DNA from 2 places in the Streptomyces sp. NPDC057099 genome. Region 2 is predicted to be linked to the other one. Evidence: riboswitches for the same ligand, from Rfam matches in the RefSeq annotation. Region 2 holds a riboswitch; the other holds the start of a gene.
What was found. Region 2 has a riboswitch for cobalamin ahead of ACFT4A_RS11810 (cobalamin biosynthesis protein). Riboswitches for the same ligand answer to the same signal wherever they lie in the genome.
Positions count from the first base shown of each region.

Region 1: another riboswitch for cobalamin. It lies ahead of ACFT4A_RS16455 (prenyltransferase/squalene oxidase repeat-containing protein); the one in region 2 lies ahead of ACFT4A_RS11810 (cobalamin biosynthesis protein).

Region 1 covers NZ_JBHUTX010000010.1:108,440-115,922, forward strand. The annotation lists gene ACFT4A_RS16435 (MBL fold metallo-hydrolase) at 1-324, shown strand, start outside; gene ACFT4A_RS16440 (nuclear transport factor 2 family protein) at 367-822, shown strand; gene ACFT4A_RS16445 (helix-turn-helix domain-containing protein) at 915-1,823, shown strand; gene ACFT4A_RS16450 (SAM-dependent methyltransferase) at 1,839-2,654, opposite strand; cobalamin riboswitch at 2,825-2,964, shown strand; gene ACFT4A_RS16455 (prenyltransferase/squalene oxidase repeat-containing protein) at 3,077-4,285, shown strand; gene ACFT4A_RS16460 (SCO2322 family protein) at 4,282-4,920, shown strand; gene ACFT4A_RS16465 (energy-coupling factor transporter transmembrane component T) at 4,925-6,034, shown strand; gene ACFT4A_RS16470 (ABC transporter ATP-binding protein) at 6,031-7,483, shown strand, end outside.
Region 2 covers NZ_JBHUTX010000006.1:293,349-300,831, reverse strand. The annotation lists gene ACFT4A_RS11830 (class II aldolase/adducin family protein) at 1-134, opposite strand, end outside; gene ACFT4A_RS11825 (lysozyme) at 333-1,085, shown strand; gene ACFT4A_RS11820 (anion permease) at 1,230-2,471, shown strand; gene ACFT4A_RS11815 (hypothetical protein) at 2,506-2,727, shown strand; cobalamin riboswitch at 2,883-3,022, shown strand; gene ACFT4A_RS11810 (cobalamin biosynthesis protein) at 3,123-4,064, shown strand; gene ACFT4A_RS11805 (cobyric acid synthase) at 4,061-5,572, shown strand; gene ACFT4A_RS11800 (putative cobaltochelatase) at 5,685-7,483, shown strand, end outside.

The DNA of each region.
Region 1 (7,483 bases), on a different contig from region 2:
AGCCTCGAACGCGTCGGCCGCCTGGCCCCCGCCGAGGTACTCCCGGCCCACCAGCACCCGTTCCCCGACGCAACCGCCCGCGTACACGAACTGCTCCACCACCACGAGGCCCGCCTCACCGCCCTGCAAGCCCTCCTCGCCGAGCCCCTCACGCCCTGGCAGCTCGCCGAACGCATGGAGTGGAACCGCCCCTGGGAGCAGATCCCGTACGGCTCCCGGAACATCGCGGTCTCGGAGGCGGAGGCCCATCTGCGCCGCCTGGTGAAGCTGGGCCGGGCGGAGGCGGTACCGGGGAGCGAGCCGGTGAGGTACGTGGCGGTGTAGGCGCCCGCAAGACCGTCCGGGCCGGATGCTAGAACCAACTCCATGGACTCCATCGAGCACCTCCTCGCCGAGCGCGCCTGCGAGCGTCTGATCCTCGACTTCGTCCACCGGCTCGACCTGGGCGACCCCTCGTCCGTCGCCGAGCTGTTCACCGAGGAGGGTGTCTGGCAGTGGCCGCACGACGGGCGGCTGGTCAGGGGCCGCGACGCCATTCGCACCTACTTCGGCTCCCGCCCCGCCGACCGGCTCTCCCGCCGCATGATGTCCAACGTCCTGGTCACGGTGGAGGCCCCGGACACCGCCAGCGCGGTCTCGTACTTCACGACGTACCGCGTCGACGGCTACGACGGCGGCATCGTCCCTCCCGGGCCTCCGGTCCAGGTCGGGCACTACGAGGACGTCTTCCACCGGGCCGACGGCACCTGGCTGCTCGCCTCCCGGACTCTTCACCTGCCCTTCGGCGGTCCCACTCCGCGGCCGAACTCGCCTTCGGCATAAGCCGGATGGCCTGAGGGCAGGGCCTCTAGGATGAACGAGCCGCGGCGCCCCCACGCGCGCGGCGTTGCGCACCACCGCAAGGAGACATGCCCATGGGCACCGAAGAGGCCGCTCGTACATCGCCCTTCAGCGGAGTCCTGGACGGGAGATCGGCCGGGCCCATGGTGCCTCGGCTCGCGCTGGGCGCCCGGCTGCGCAGGCTGCGGGACGCGCAAGGCATCGGCAGGGCGGAGGCGGGCGAGGTCATCCGCGCCTCCCCCTCCAAGATCAGCCGCATGGAGGCCGGGCGCCACGGGTTCAAGCTGCGGGACGTCTCCGACCTGCTCACGTTCTACGGCGTCACGGACGAGGCCGAGCGCGCCACGCTGCTGGCGCTGGCCGAACAGGCCAACACCCACGCCTGGTGGCAGTACTACAGCGACGTGGTGCCCTCCTGGACGCAGAGCTACCTCGGGGCCGAGCAGGCGGCGAGCGTCATCCGCTGCTACCAGATACAGCGCGTTCCCGAGCTGCTCCAGACCCCCGACTACGCGCGTGCCGCCGTCCGGCTCGTCCACCCTGACGCCGGCGCGCGCGAAACCGACCGCCGGGTGGCGCTCCGGATGACCCGGCAGCGGATCCTGCACCGGCAGCCGGGCACGGCCCAGCTCTGGGTGGTGATCGACGAGGCGGCGCTGCGGCGCCCGGTGGGCGGGCCGGCCGTGATGCGCGCCCAGCTCAGACATCTCATCGAGATCTGCCGGCTGCCGCAGGTCACCGTCCAGATCCTGCCGTTCCGCTCCGGCGGGCATGCCGCGGAGGGCGGTCCGGTCACCATCCTGCGGCTGCCCGGCGGCCAGTTGCCCGACATGGTCTACCTCGAGCAGCTCACCACCGCGCTCTATCCCGACCGGCCGGCCGACATCGAGCGCTACTGGGATGCCATGAACCGGCTGGTGGTCGAAGCCGAGTCACCGGACGAGACTCCGACCATCCTGCACCGGATACTTCAGGAGACCTGAGCACCCTCGGGGAGTTCAGCGCTTGAGGGCGACACCGCCGTACTGGTGCACCTCCGCCGGCAGGCCCAGGGCCTCGGCGTCGGGACGCCAGCGCGAGCAGGACGTGACGCCCGGCTCCAGCAGCTCCAGACCGTCGAAGTAGCGGGCGATCTGCTCGGGGCTGCGCAGGATGTACGGGATCGAGCCGCCGTCGTTGTACTGCCCGATGGCCCGGAGGTAGTCCTCGCTGGTGTCGGTGGAGTCGTACTGCACCAGATAGCTGCCGGAGGGCAGCGCGTCCACCAGCTGCCGCACGATCTCGCGGGCCTCGTCGTGGTCCTCGATATGGCCGAGGATGCCCATCAGCATGAGTGCGACGGGCTGGTCGAAGTCCAGGGTCTTCCCGGCTTCCCGGACGATCGTGCTCGGCTTGCGCAGGTCGGCGTCGACGTAGTTGGTGACGCCTTCCGGTGTGCTGGTGAGCAGCGCGCGGGCGTGGGCCAGCACCAGGGGGTCGTTGTCGACGTAGACGATCCGGCTCTCCGGGGCCACCCGCTGGGCGATCTGGTGGGTGTTGTCCACGTTGGGCAGCCCGGTGCCGATGTCCAGGAACTGGCGGATGCCCTCTTCGGCGGCGAGATGGCGTACGGCGCGGGCGAGGAAGTAGCGGGCGGCGCGGGCCCCGGTCTCGATCCCGGGGAAGATCTCGCGGAACGCGTCACCGGCCACACGGTCGACTTCGTAGTTGTCCTTCCCGCCCAGCCAGTAGTTCCAGATCCGGGCCGAGTGCGGAACCGAGGTATCGATCTTGGAGAGCGGCTCCTGCTCGGAGTTCTCCACCTGATCAGTCATGGACGCTCCTGCGTGTGGTCGTGGAGCTTCACGTTAACCCGTTTTGCCTCACGGACAGGATCAACTCCTCAGCGTGGTGCAGCAGTTCGACCTCACGGCGGCTCACGGTCGGATTGCCGGCCCGACGCCGCAGGGCTTTCGGCCGGACGAGACTCAGCAAGGTACTCTCGGCCGTTTTGCTACTTCCGGGTACAGTAGGCGGGTCGTCATCACCCGTACAGGGAGAAGCCGGTGCAATTCCGGCGCTGACCCGCAACCGTGGACCGCCCTGCCAGGCGGAAGCCGGATCGCCCCGTACGGATCGTGACCGGCTCATGTGCCCGGCGCCTGCCGGTGCACGGCACCGTCGAGGTATACGGAGCCGAGCCGCCGGGGTGTCCCGTGCTGCCCGGCTCCCTCACAGGGAGAGGCACCCGCCGATCATGAACGTCCGCCGCAGCGCCGCCGTCCTGGCCGCCGCCACCGTGATCGGCGCGGCCACGCCGGCCGCCGCCGCACCGTCACCGACTCCGTCCCAGGCGTTCCCCTCCGCCCTGTACGGCGACAAGGACCCCAAGTTCGACGGCGTCTGGCGCCAGTCGCTCGCCCTTCTCGCCCAGGACACGGTGGGTGAGAAGCCCGCCGCCAAGTCCATCACGTGGCTGGTCGGGCAGCAGTGCGCGGACGGCGGGTTCGCCGCGTACCGTCCCGACCCCGCCGCCGCGTGCGACGCCAAGACCATGCTCGACACCAACGCCACGTCCGCCGCCGTCCAGGCCCTCGCCGCGCTCGGCGGACAGGACGCCGTCACCGACAAGGCCGTCGGCTGGCTGAAGTCCGTACAGAACAAGGACGGCGGCTGGGGCTACGCGCCCGGCGGCGCCAGCGACACCAACTCCACGTCCGTCGTCATCGGCGCGCTCGCCGCCGCCGGTGAGAAGCCGGACCAGGTCGAGAAGGGCGGCAAGTCACCCGACGACGCCCTGCTGAAGCTCGCCCTCCCCTGCGGCGGGGACGACGACGGCGCCTTCGCGTTCCAGCCCGACAAGAAGGGCAAGCTGGCCGCCAACGCGGACGCCACGGCGGCCGGTGTCCTCGGCGCCCTGGGCAAGGGCATGGTCGTGGAGGAGGGCAAGAAGTCCGACGCCACGTGCGCGGACCCCTCCACGCCGCAGCAGGCCGCCGACAACGGCGCCGCGTACCTCACGCAGACCCTCGCCAAGGACGACAACCACCTCACCTCCGCCCTCGCCGGCGCGGACCCCCAGCCCGACCACGGCAACACCGCCGACGCGGTCGTGGCACTCGCCGCCCAGGGCGAGACCGCGCAGGCCGAGAAGTCCGTGCGGTGGCTGGAGAAGAACTCCGCCTCCTGGGCCGAGCAGGGCGGCCCCGCCGCCTACGCCCAGCTGATCTTCGCCGCCCACGCGACGGGCGCGAACCCGCGTGACTTCGGCGGCACGGACCTGGTGAAGCAGCTCAACACGACGGGCCCGGCCCCGCAGGCCCCCGAACAGCCCTCGGCGACCGACGAGAAGGACGACTCGGGGTCGGGCTTCTTCGGCGTCTGGTGGTACGTCGGGGTCTGCCTCGTCGCCGGTATCGGCATCGGCTTCCTCTTCACCGGCCGTAAGAAGAGGCAGCAGTCGTGATCCGCCGGGCCGCTCTCCTCCTCCTGGCCTCGCTCCTGCTGATCGCGGGCGCGGGCCAGGCCCAGGCCGCCGGCTACCGGTACTGGTCGTTCTGGGACCGCGAAGGCGACCGTTGGGTCTACGCCACCCAGGGCCCGTCCATGGCCCGCCCCTCGGACGGCGACGTCCAGGGCTTCCGCTTCGCGGTGAGCGAGGACTCCTCCGAGGCGGCCCGGCCGCGCGGCACGGCCGACTTCGAGACCATCTGCGCGAAGACACCCGCGCAGGACGGCAAGAAGCGCGTGGCGCTCGTCATCGACCCCGGCACGAAGACGGACGCCCCCCAGGGCGAGACCCCGCCCCCCGCCCGGACGGCCTGCGCCCGGGTCTCCCCCGACGCGACCACGGCAGAGGCCCTCGCGAGTGTCGCCAAGCCCCTGCGCTACGACACGAACGCCCTGCTGTGCGCGATCTCGGGCTACCCGGAGAAGGGCTGCGGCGAGCAGGTGGCGAGCTCCCGGGAGTCGACACCGGCGGCGAAGAAGGACACGTCCGACGACGACGGCCCGTCCCTGGGCCTGCTGGCGGGCATCGCCGTGGTGACGGCACTGGGGGCGGCGGCGATCTGGCAGGTACGGCGGCGTGACCAGGCTTAGCAGCATGGACCGGATCGGCCAAGGCCCGGCACGCCCCCAGCGCCCGCGCCGAGCAGCCCTGCACCCCGGCGCCTGGTGGCTCTGGTCCCTCTCTCTCGGCACCGCGGCCACCCGCACCACCAACCCCCTGCTCCTGTGCCTCCTCATCGCGGTCTCCGCCTACGTCGTGGCGACCTGCCGCCCCCCGACCCCCTGGTCCCGTTCCTACGGCGCCTTCGTCAAACTCGCCCTCGCCGTCCTGGTCATCCGGCTCCTCTTCGCGATCGTCCTCGGCTCCCCCATCCCCGGCACGCACACCCTCGTCACGCTCCCCGAGGTGCCCCTCCCCGACTGGGCTCAGGGCATCCGCCTCGGCGGCGAGGTCACGGCCGAGGCCCTCACCTTCGCGCTGTACGACGGTCTGAGACTGGCCACCCTGCTCATCTGCGTCGGCGCCGCGAACGCCCTCGCCAACCCCTCCCGCCTCCTCAAGTCCCTCCCGGGCGCCCTGTACGAGATGGGGGTGGCGGTCGTCGTCGCCCTCACCTTCGCGCCGAACCTCATCGCCGACGTCCAGCGCCTGCGCGCCGCCCGCCGGCTGCGCGGCCGCCCGGACAAGGGCGTCCGGGGCCTGCTGCAGGTGGGTCTGCCGGTCCTGGAGGGCGCGTTGGAGCGCTCGGTGTCCCTGGCCGCGGCGATGGACGCGCGCGGCTACGGCCGTACCGCCCAGGTCCCGGCCGCGGTCCACCGCACCACCGCCGCCCTCACCCTCGGCGGCCTGCTCGGCGTCTGCGCCGGAACGTACGGCCTGCTCACCGCCGAGGGCGCCGCCTACGGCATGCCCGTCCTCCTCGTCGGCCTCGCCGCCGCTCTCGCGGGTCTCCGGCTCGGCGGCAGACGGTCGCTGCGCACCCGGTACCGCCCGGACCGCTGGGACGTGCGTGCCCTGCTGGTCGTCGCCTCGGGCGTGGCCGTCGCCGCGCTGCTCGTGCTCGCCGCCGTCCGGGAGCCCGCGGCCCTGCACCCCGGCGTGGTGCCGCTCGTGGCCCCCACGCTCCCCGTCTGGCCCGCGGCGGCGATCCTCCTCGGCCTGCTGCCCGCGTTCGTCGCCCCCGAGCCCAAGGAACCGTCGTGATCCGCTTCGAGGACGTCTCCGTCACCTACGACGGTGCCTCCGAACCCACCGTCCAGGGCATCGACTTCGAGGTCCCCGAGGGCGAACTCGTCCTCCTGGCCGGTCCCTCCGGCGTCGGCAAGTCCACCGTCCTGGGCGCGGTCAGCGGGCTCGTTCCGCACTTCACCGGCGGCACCCTGCGCGGCAGGGTCACGGTGGCCGGACGCGACACCCGCACCCACAAGCCCCGCGAACTCGCCGACGTCGTCGGCACGGTGGGCCAGGACCCGCTCGCCCACTTCGTGACCGACACCGTCGAGGACGAACTCGCCTACGGCATGGAGTCCCTGGGCCTCGCCCCCGACGTGATGCGCCGCCGCGTCGAGGAGACCCTCGACCTCCTCGGCCTCGCCGACCTCCGCAACCGCCCCATCGCCACCCTCTCCGGCGGCCAGCAGCAGCGCGTCGCCATCGGCTCGGTCCTCACCCCGCACCCCAGCGTCCTGGTCCTCGACGAACCGACCTCCGCGCTCGACCCCGCAGCAGCCGAAGAGGTCCTGGCCGTCCTCCAGCGCCTCGTCCACGACCTCGGCACCACGGTCTTCATGGCCGAACACCGCCTGGAACGAGTCATCCAGTACGCCGACCAGGTCGCCCTGCTCCCGGCCCCGGGCGCGTCCCCGATCGTCGGCCCCCCGGCCGAGGTGATGGCGGTGTCCCCGGTGTATCCGCCGGTGGTGGCATTGGGCCGCCTGGCCCACTGGTCTCCCCTCCCCCTGACGGTCCGTGACGCACGCCGCCGGGCCAAAGACCTACAGCACCAGCTCGCCCCTAAGGGGCGCGGGGACCTGCGCGACCAGCCACAACCAACCCGCACCAACAAACAATCCACAGCCGAAGTCCAAGCCCTCTCCGTAACCCGCGCCCGAATCCAAGCCCTGACCCACATCGACCTCACCATCACCCCCGGCGAAACCATCGCCCTCATGGGCCGCAACGGCGCCGGAAAATCCACCCTCCTCAACTCCCTCGTCGGCCTCATCACCCCCACCTCAGGAACCGTCAAACTCGGCGAAGCCACCCCCCACCGCACACCCCCCAAGGACCTCGTCCGCAAGGTAGGCCTCGTCCCCCAGGAACCCCGCGACCTGCTCTACGCCGACACCGTCGCCGCAGAGTGCACGGCAGCCGACCAGGACGCGCGAGCAGCACCCGGCACCTGCCGAGCCCTGGTCACCGAACTGCTCCCGGGCGTCACCGACGACACCCACCCCCGGGACCTCTCGGAGGGCCAGCGCCTCGCCCTGGCCCTGTCCGTCGTACTGACCGCCCGCCCCCCGCTGCTCCTGCTGGACGAGCCCACCCGAGGCCTGGACTACGCGGCGAAGGCCCGCCTGGCCGGTGTGCTGCGCAAGCTCGCGGAGGAGGGGCACGCCATCGTGCTGGCGACGCACGACGTGGAGCTGGCCG
Region 2 (7,483 bases):
CGGGCCGTCGCGACGAGGTCCTCCCAGGCGCGCGCCTCCTCGGGGCGCACACCGCTCCGCCGCGACTCCCCCGCATCCTGTCCACTGCCTCCGACGTCCCCCGTGTCCCGCTCGTCGCCTCGCTGCTCAGCCATGCGGCGATCCTGCCAGGCAGCCCTTCAACGCGCCGCCGGGCGGGGGCACTTTAGGCCGGAAACCGAGCATCCGTAAGGGCGCATACCGGCACAAACACATCATGGATCTCTCTTGGCCGGAGATCATCGGATATTCAACGCCCCTCCAGTACGCTCTGGGGGATTTGCCGTGCACGTAGCCATTCCGGGGGGAATCACATGGCCCGTGACCACATACCGCCCCGCCGCCGCGGCCGCTTACTGGCGGCCTCCGCGGCGGCGCTCGCGCTGGGAGGGACCACGCTCGCGGAGTTTCCGGCCGCGGCGGCGAGCCGCCCGAAGGGGCATGACGTCTCGTCCCACCAGAAGAACGTCGACTGGACGAGCGCGAAGGCGCAGGGCGCCAGATTCGTCTACGTCAAGGCGACCGAGTCCACCACGTACCGCAACCCCTACTTCAGCCGGCAGTACAACGGCTCGCGCGCGGCGGGCCTCGTCCGCGGCGCCTACCACTTCGCGCTGCCGAACAGGTCGTCGGGCCAGGCACAGGCGGCCCACTTCGTACGCAACGGCGGCAGCTGGAGCGCGGACGGCTGGACCCTGCCGCCGGCGCTCGACATCGAGTACAACCCGTACGACAAGAAGCACAAGTGCTACGGCCTGAGCAAGGCCGGGATGGTCGGCTGGATCAAGTCGTTCAGCGGCGAGGTCAAGCGGCTCACCGGCCGCCGCCCGGTGATCTACACGACCACCCACTGGTGGAACACGTGCACGGGCAACAGCCGTGCCTTCGCCGCGAACCACCACCTGTGGGTGGCCCGCTACGACGCGGCGAGCCCGGGCGCACTGCCGGCCGGCTGGTCCTCCTGGACCTTCTGGCAGTACGACAACGGCGACGGCACCCTGCCGGGTGACCAGAATCTCTTCGACGGGTCACTCGATCGACTGAAACAGTTCGCAAGGGGCACTTGATCGTTGGGGTGCAAGGGCCGCTGCACCAGGGCGGAATGACACTCCTCTGTTGCGGACACCCCTGCGCCCCTCCCAGTTCATCTTCCGTTCACTCGGGTTACCTACGTTCGTCCCGCCAACGACGCCGAACGATTGCCTGGGTAAATGGAAAGCTTCTCGCTGATCCTCGCGATTGTGGTGGTCACCGCACTCGCGTTCGATTTCACGAACGGTTTCCACGACACCGCGAACGCGATGGCCACGACCATTTCCACGGGCGCCATGAGACCGAAGATCGCGGTGGCCATGTCCGCGGTGCTCAACCTGGTCGGCGCCTTCCTGTCCGTCGAAGTCGCGAACACGATCTCCAAGGGCCTCGTCGACGAGGCCGGAATCCGTCCCGAGGTCATCTTCGCCGCCCTGGTCGGAGCGATCCTCTGGAACCTGCTGACCTGGCTCGTGGGTCTGCCGTCCAGTTCGTCGCACGCCCTGATGGGTGGCCTGATCGGCGCCACGATCGCCTCGGCGGGCGTCGGCGCGGTGCACGGTGACGTCCTGGTCACCAAGGTGCTGATCCCGGCGATCGCCGCCCCGCTGGTCGCGGGCATCGCCGCACTGCTCGCCACCCGGCTGACGTACTCCCTCGGCAAGAAGGCCGACGGCGACGCCTCCAAGAAGGGCTACCGGGCCGGCCAGATCGCCTCCGCCGGCCTGGTCTCGCTGGCCCACGGCACCAACGACGCCCAGAAGACGATGGGTGTCATCACCCTCGCCCTGGTCGCCGGCGGCGCCGTCGCCCCCGACTCCGACCCGCCCATGTGGGTCATCCTCTCGGCGGGCATCGCCATCGCGCTCGGCACCTACCTCGGCGGCTGGCGCATCATCCGCACCATGGGCAAGGGCCTGACCGACCTCCAGCCGCAGCAGGGCTTCGCCGCCCAGACCAGTGCGGCGACGGTCATCCTGGCCTCCTCGCACCTCGGCTTCTCCCTCTCCACCACCCACTCCGTGTCCGGCGCGGTGATGGGTGCGGGGCTCGGCCGCAAGGGCGGCGTGGTCCGCTGGTCGACGGCGACGCGGATGTTCGTCGCCTGGGGTCTGACGCTGCCGGCGGCGGCCCTGGTGGGCGCGCTCGCCGAGTACGTGACCGGCTTCGGGAACTGGGGCACGGCGGTCGTGGCGGTGTTCCTGGTCGCCTCCAGCGCGGTGATCTGGAAGCTGTCGCGCCGTGAGGTCGTCGACCACACGAACGTCAACGAGGTCGAGGAGGAGCCGGCGGGTGTCGTGACCACCGCGATCGCCGCGGTGACACCGCCTCCGGCGGGCCCGTCCGAGGAACTGGCCGCCACGATCCCGGCCCAGGCCCCGGCCGACCGGAAGCCCTCCACCACGACCACCACGGTCTGATCCCGCCCACCGGTGACAAGGAAGAATCTCTGAGATGAAGATCGACTGGGCGACCCTCGGCTCCGTCTTCGGCGTCAGCCTCGTGGCCACCGTGACCCTCGTCGGCCTGTTCACCCTCGGCATCACCGGCCTGTCGCGCCGCGAGCGGGCGGTGGCGGCGGGCGGGTCGGCGGGGCTCGCGGTGACGGGTGCGTACGCGTGCTTCGCGGCGTGTGCGGCGGCTGTGGGATACGGGATCTATCTGATCGTGGCCTGACCACGACCACCACGATCGTCTGTTGCCGGGCGGCACGGGGCTTCGGTCCCGGGCCGCCCGGTTGCCGTTCACGGGACAGCCGTCGGCACCCCCTGCGAGGCAGGCGGTGTGGGCTTGTCCACACTCTCCCCTCGCAGGTCAACGGCAAGTTGACGGTTGTTCGCGGCCGTGGTGGACTGCCGGGGCCAATGCGGCGGCAGGAGAGGAAGCCGGTGGAAGTCCGGCGCGGTCCCGCCACTGTCACCGGGGTAGCACTCACCGGGAGCCAGGAACTCTCACCGCCGGTCTCGTCGAACCAGGGCGTGGACACCCTGAGTGAGGACATATCGCCATGTTCGGCTGCCGATCGAGGGCCAGTTCCCCACCGTTGTCCGCCCCCGTGGCCGGCTGAGCCCATGGGTGCCGGTCGCGTCCACGCGTACGGTGCCGCCGTCGGTCTGATCGGTGATCTGCTGCTCGGCGATCCTCGCCGGGGGCATCCGGTCGCCGCGTTCGGGCGGGCCGCGGGTGCCGTGGAGCGGGTGTTGTGGCGGGACCACCGGGGGTGGGGCGCGCTGCACACCGTGGTGTGCGCGGGCGGGGCCGTCGCGCTCGGGGCCGTCGCCGCGCGTGCCGTGCGTCCGTCCACTGTCGCGTCGGTCGGGCTGACCGGTGCCGCCACCTGGGCCGTCGTCGGGGGGACTTCGCTCGCCCGGGAGGCGCAGGCCATCGGGCGTGCGCTGGAGGCCGGGGACGTAGAAGCGGCCCGTGCGCGGCTGCCGCATCTGTGCGGACGGGATCCACAGGCCCTGGACGCCGACGGGATCGCCCGGGCCGTCGTCGAATCCGTTGCCGAGAACACCTCCGACGCCGTCGTGGGAGCGCTCGTGTGGGGGGCCGTCGGCGGTGTCCCGGGGCTTCTCGGGTTCCGGGCCGTCAACACCCTCGATGCCATGGTCGGGCACAAGTCGGCCCGGTACCGGCGCTACGGGTGGGCCTCCGCGCGGCTGGACGATGTCGTGGGCTGGCCGGGGGCCCGGCTGACCGCCGTGCTCGCGACCGCGGCCGGGGGCGACCCCCGCGGAGCCGTGACGGCCTGGCGTGCCGACGCCGCCAAGCATCCGAGTCCCAACGCCGGGCCCGTGGAGGCCTCGTTCGCGGGGGCGCTCGGGGTGCGGCTCGGCGGAACCCTGTCCTACGGCGGACGCGTCGAGCACCGTCCCGTCCTCAACGGCGCGGGGCGCGCCGTCGCCACCGGGGACATCGAACGGGCCGTACGGCTGTCCAGACGTGTCGGCTGGCTCGCGCTCGGCGTCTGTGTCGCCGCGCGCCACATCGTGAAGGGGCGTACGTCATGACGGGCGGGGGGCTTCTCGTCGCCGGCACCACCTCCGACGCCGGCAAGAGCGTCGTGACCGCCGGGATCTGCCGGTGGCTGGTGCGGCAGGGCGTCAAGGTCGCGCCGTTCAAGGCGCAGAACATGTCGCTGAATTCGTTCGTGACGCGGGAGGGCGCCGAGATCGGGCGGGCGCAGGCCATGCAGGCGCAGGCGTGCCGGGTGGAGCCGACCGCGCTGATGAATCCCGTGCTGCTCAAGCCCGGCGGCGAGCAGAGCAGTCAGGTCGTACTGCTGGGCAAGCCGGTCGGCGAGCTCAGTGCGCGCGGGTATCACGGAGGACGGCAGCAGAAGCTGCTCGGGACGGTGCTGGACTGCCTGGAGCGGTTGCGGGGCACGTATGACGCGGTGATCTGCGAGGGGGCCGGTTCGCCTGCCGAGATCAATCTGCGGCGGACGGACATCGTCAACATGGGGATCGCCCGAGGCGCCGGGCTCCCCGTGCTCGTCGTCGGCGACATCGACCGGGGCGGGGTCTTCGCCTCGTTCTTCGGGACCGTCGCCCTGCTGTCCCGCGAGGACCAGGACTGTGTCGCCGGGTTCCTCGTGAACAAGTTCCGCGGGGACGTCTCCCTGCTGGAGCCGGGGCTCGACATGCTCCACGGCCTCACCGGGCGGCACACGTACGGCGTTCTGCCCTTCCGGCACGGGCTCGGGATCGACGAGGAGGACGGGCTGCGCGTCTCGCTGCGGGGGACGGTCCGGGAGTCCGTCGTCGCCCCGCCCGTCGGCGAGGACGTGCTGCGCGTCGCCGTCTGCGCGGTCCCGCTCATGTCCAACTTCACGGATGTCGACGCGCTGGCCGCCGAGCCCGGTGTCGTCGTGCGGTTCGTGGACCGGCCCGAGGAACTGGCCGACGCCGACCTGGTCATCGTGCCGGGGACCCGGGGGACCGTCCGTGCCCTGGAGTGGCTCAGGGAGCGCGGACTGGCCGACGCGCTGGTGCGCAGGGCCGCCGAGCAGCGGCCCGTCCTCGGCATCTGCGGCGGCTTCCAGATCCTCGGCGAGCACATCGAGGACGACGTCGAGAGCCGCCGCGGTCATGTCGACGGGCTCGGGGTCCTGCCCGTACGGGTGCGGTTCGCGCGCGAGAAGACCCTCACCCGGCCGGTGGGTGAGGCCCTCGGGGAGCCGGTCGAGGGCTACGAGATCCACCACGGGGTCGCCGATGTCACCGGCGGGGCGCCCTTCTTGGACGGCTGCCGGGTCGGCCAGACCTGGGGCACGCACTGGCACGGCTCGCTGGAGTCGGACGGATTCCGGCGTGCCTTCCTGCGCGAGGTGGCGGCCGCCGCCGGCCGCCGTTTCGTACCGGCACCGGACACCTCGTTCGCCGCGCTGCGCGAGGAGCAGCTCGACCGGCTCGGCGACCTGATCGAACAGCACGCGGACACGGACGCGCTGTGGCGGCTCATCGAGTCCGGCGCGCCGCCGGGGCTGCCCTTCGTCCCGCCGGGAGCGCCCGTATGAGGGCCGTGGCGGTGATGTGGACCGCCCGCACGGCGACCGCGGGCCACCTGAGACGCTGGGACGGCTGCCCGGTCCATCCGCAACTCGAAGGCGACTTGGAGGACGACGAAAAGTGACCACCCCCTTTCCGTTCACGGCCGTGGTCGGCCAGGACGATCTGCGGCTCGCGCTGCTGCTGAACGCCGTGTCACCGGCGGTCGGCGGTGTGCTGGTGCGCGGCGAGAAGGGCACGGCCAAGTCGACGGCCGTGCGGGCGCTGTCGGCGCTCATGCCGGAGGTGGACGTCGTCTCCGAGTGCCGCTTCTCCTGCGACCCCGGCTCGCCCGACCCCGGCTGCCCGGACGGGCCGCACGAGCCGGGGGGCTTCGCCTCCCGGCCGGCCCGCATGGTCGAGCTGCCCGTCGGCGCCTCCGAGGACCGGCTGGTGGGCGCGCTGGACATCGAACGGGCCCTGTCCGAGGGCGTGAAGGCCTTCGAGCCCGGCCTGCTCGCCGACGCGCACCGCGGCATCCTCTACGTCGACGAGGTCAACCTCCTCCACGACCACCTGGTCGACCTGCTGCTGGACGCGGCCGCGATGGGCGCCTCGTACGTGGAGCGTGAGGGCGTCTCCGTGCGGCACGCCGCCCGCTTCCTGCTCGTCGGCACCATGAACCCCGAAGAGGGCGAGCTGCGGCCGCAGTTGCTCGACCGGTTCGGGCTGACCGTCGAGGTCGCGGCCTCGCGGGAGCCCGATCAGCGCGTCGAGGTCGTACGGCGTCGGCTGGCCTACGACGACGACCCGGCCGGGTTCGCCGCCCGCTGGGCCGAGGAGGAGGCCGACGTACGGGCCCGGATCGTGGCCGCGAAGAAGCTGCTGCCGTCGGTGCGGCTGGGCGACGACGCGCTGCGGCAGATCGCGGCGACCTGCGCTGCCTTCGAGGTGGACGGCATGCGCGCCGACATCGTGATGGCCAGGACGGCTACGGCGCTCGCGGCCTGGGCGGGGCGTACGGACGTGCTCGCCGAGGACGTACGGCAGGCCGCGCTGCTCGCGCTGCCGCACCGCCGGCGCCGCAATCCGTTCGACGCGCCGGGACTTGACGAGGACAAGCTGGACGAGACCCTGGAGGAGTTCTCCGGGGACGACGACCCGGACCCCGACCCGGATCCGGACCCCGGCTCGGGGCCGGACGGGCCCGGCGGGGGCGGCGGACAGCCGACGCCCGACGACGGACCCCAGGGCGGGGACCAGGAGGCCCGGCCGGAAGGCGAGCAGGAAGGGCAGCCGCAGCCGCAGCCCTCGGGTGCCGGCGAGCAGTCGGCCGCACGCGCTTCCGAACCGTTCCGGACCAAGGTGCTGAGCGTGCCCGGACTCGGCGAGGGTGCCGCCGGGCGGCGTTCGCGGGCCCGGACCGAACACGGCCGGACCACGGGCGCCCGGCGGCCGAAGGGCTCCCTCACCAAGCTGCACCTGGCGGCGACCGTGCAGGCCGCGGCCCCGCACCAGAAGGCACGCGGACGGTCCGGGCCCGGACTGGTCGTGCGCCGGGACGACCTGCGGCAGGCCACCCGCGAGGGCCGCGAAGGCAATCTCGTGCTGTTCGTCGTGGACGCCTCCGGGTCGATGGCGGCGCGGCAGCGGATGAGCGCCGTGAAGGGTGCCGTGCTGTCGCTGCTGCTGGACGCGTACCAGCGGCGGGACAAGGTGGGTCTGGTGACCTTCCGGGGATCGGGCGCGGAGGTCGCGCTGCCGCCGACCTCGTCCGTGGACGCGGCGGCGGCCCGGCTGGAGTCGCTGCCGACCGGCGGCCGTACGCCGCTGTCGGCCGGGCTGCTGCGCGCGCACGACGTCCTGCGGGTGGAGCGGCTGCGCGATCCCGCGCGGCGGCCGCTGGTCGTGGTGGTGACGGACGGGCGGGCCACCGGGGG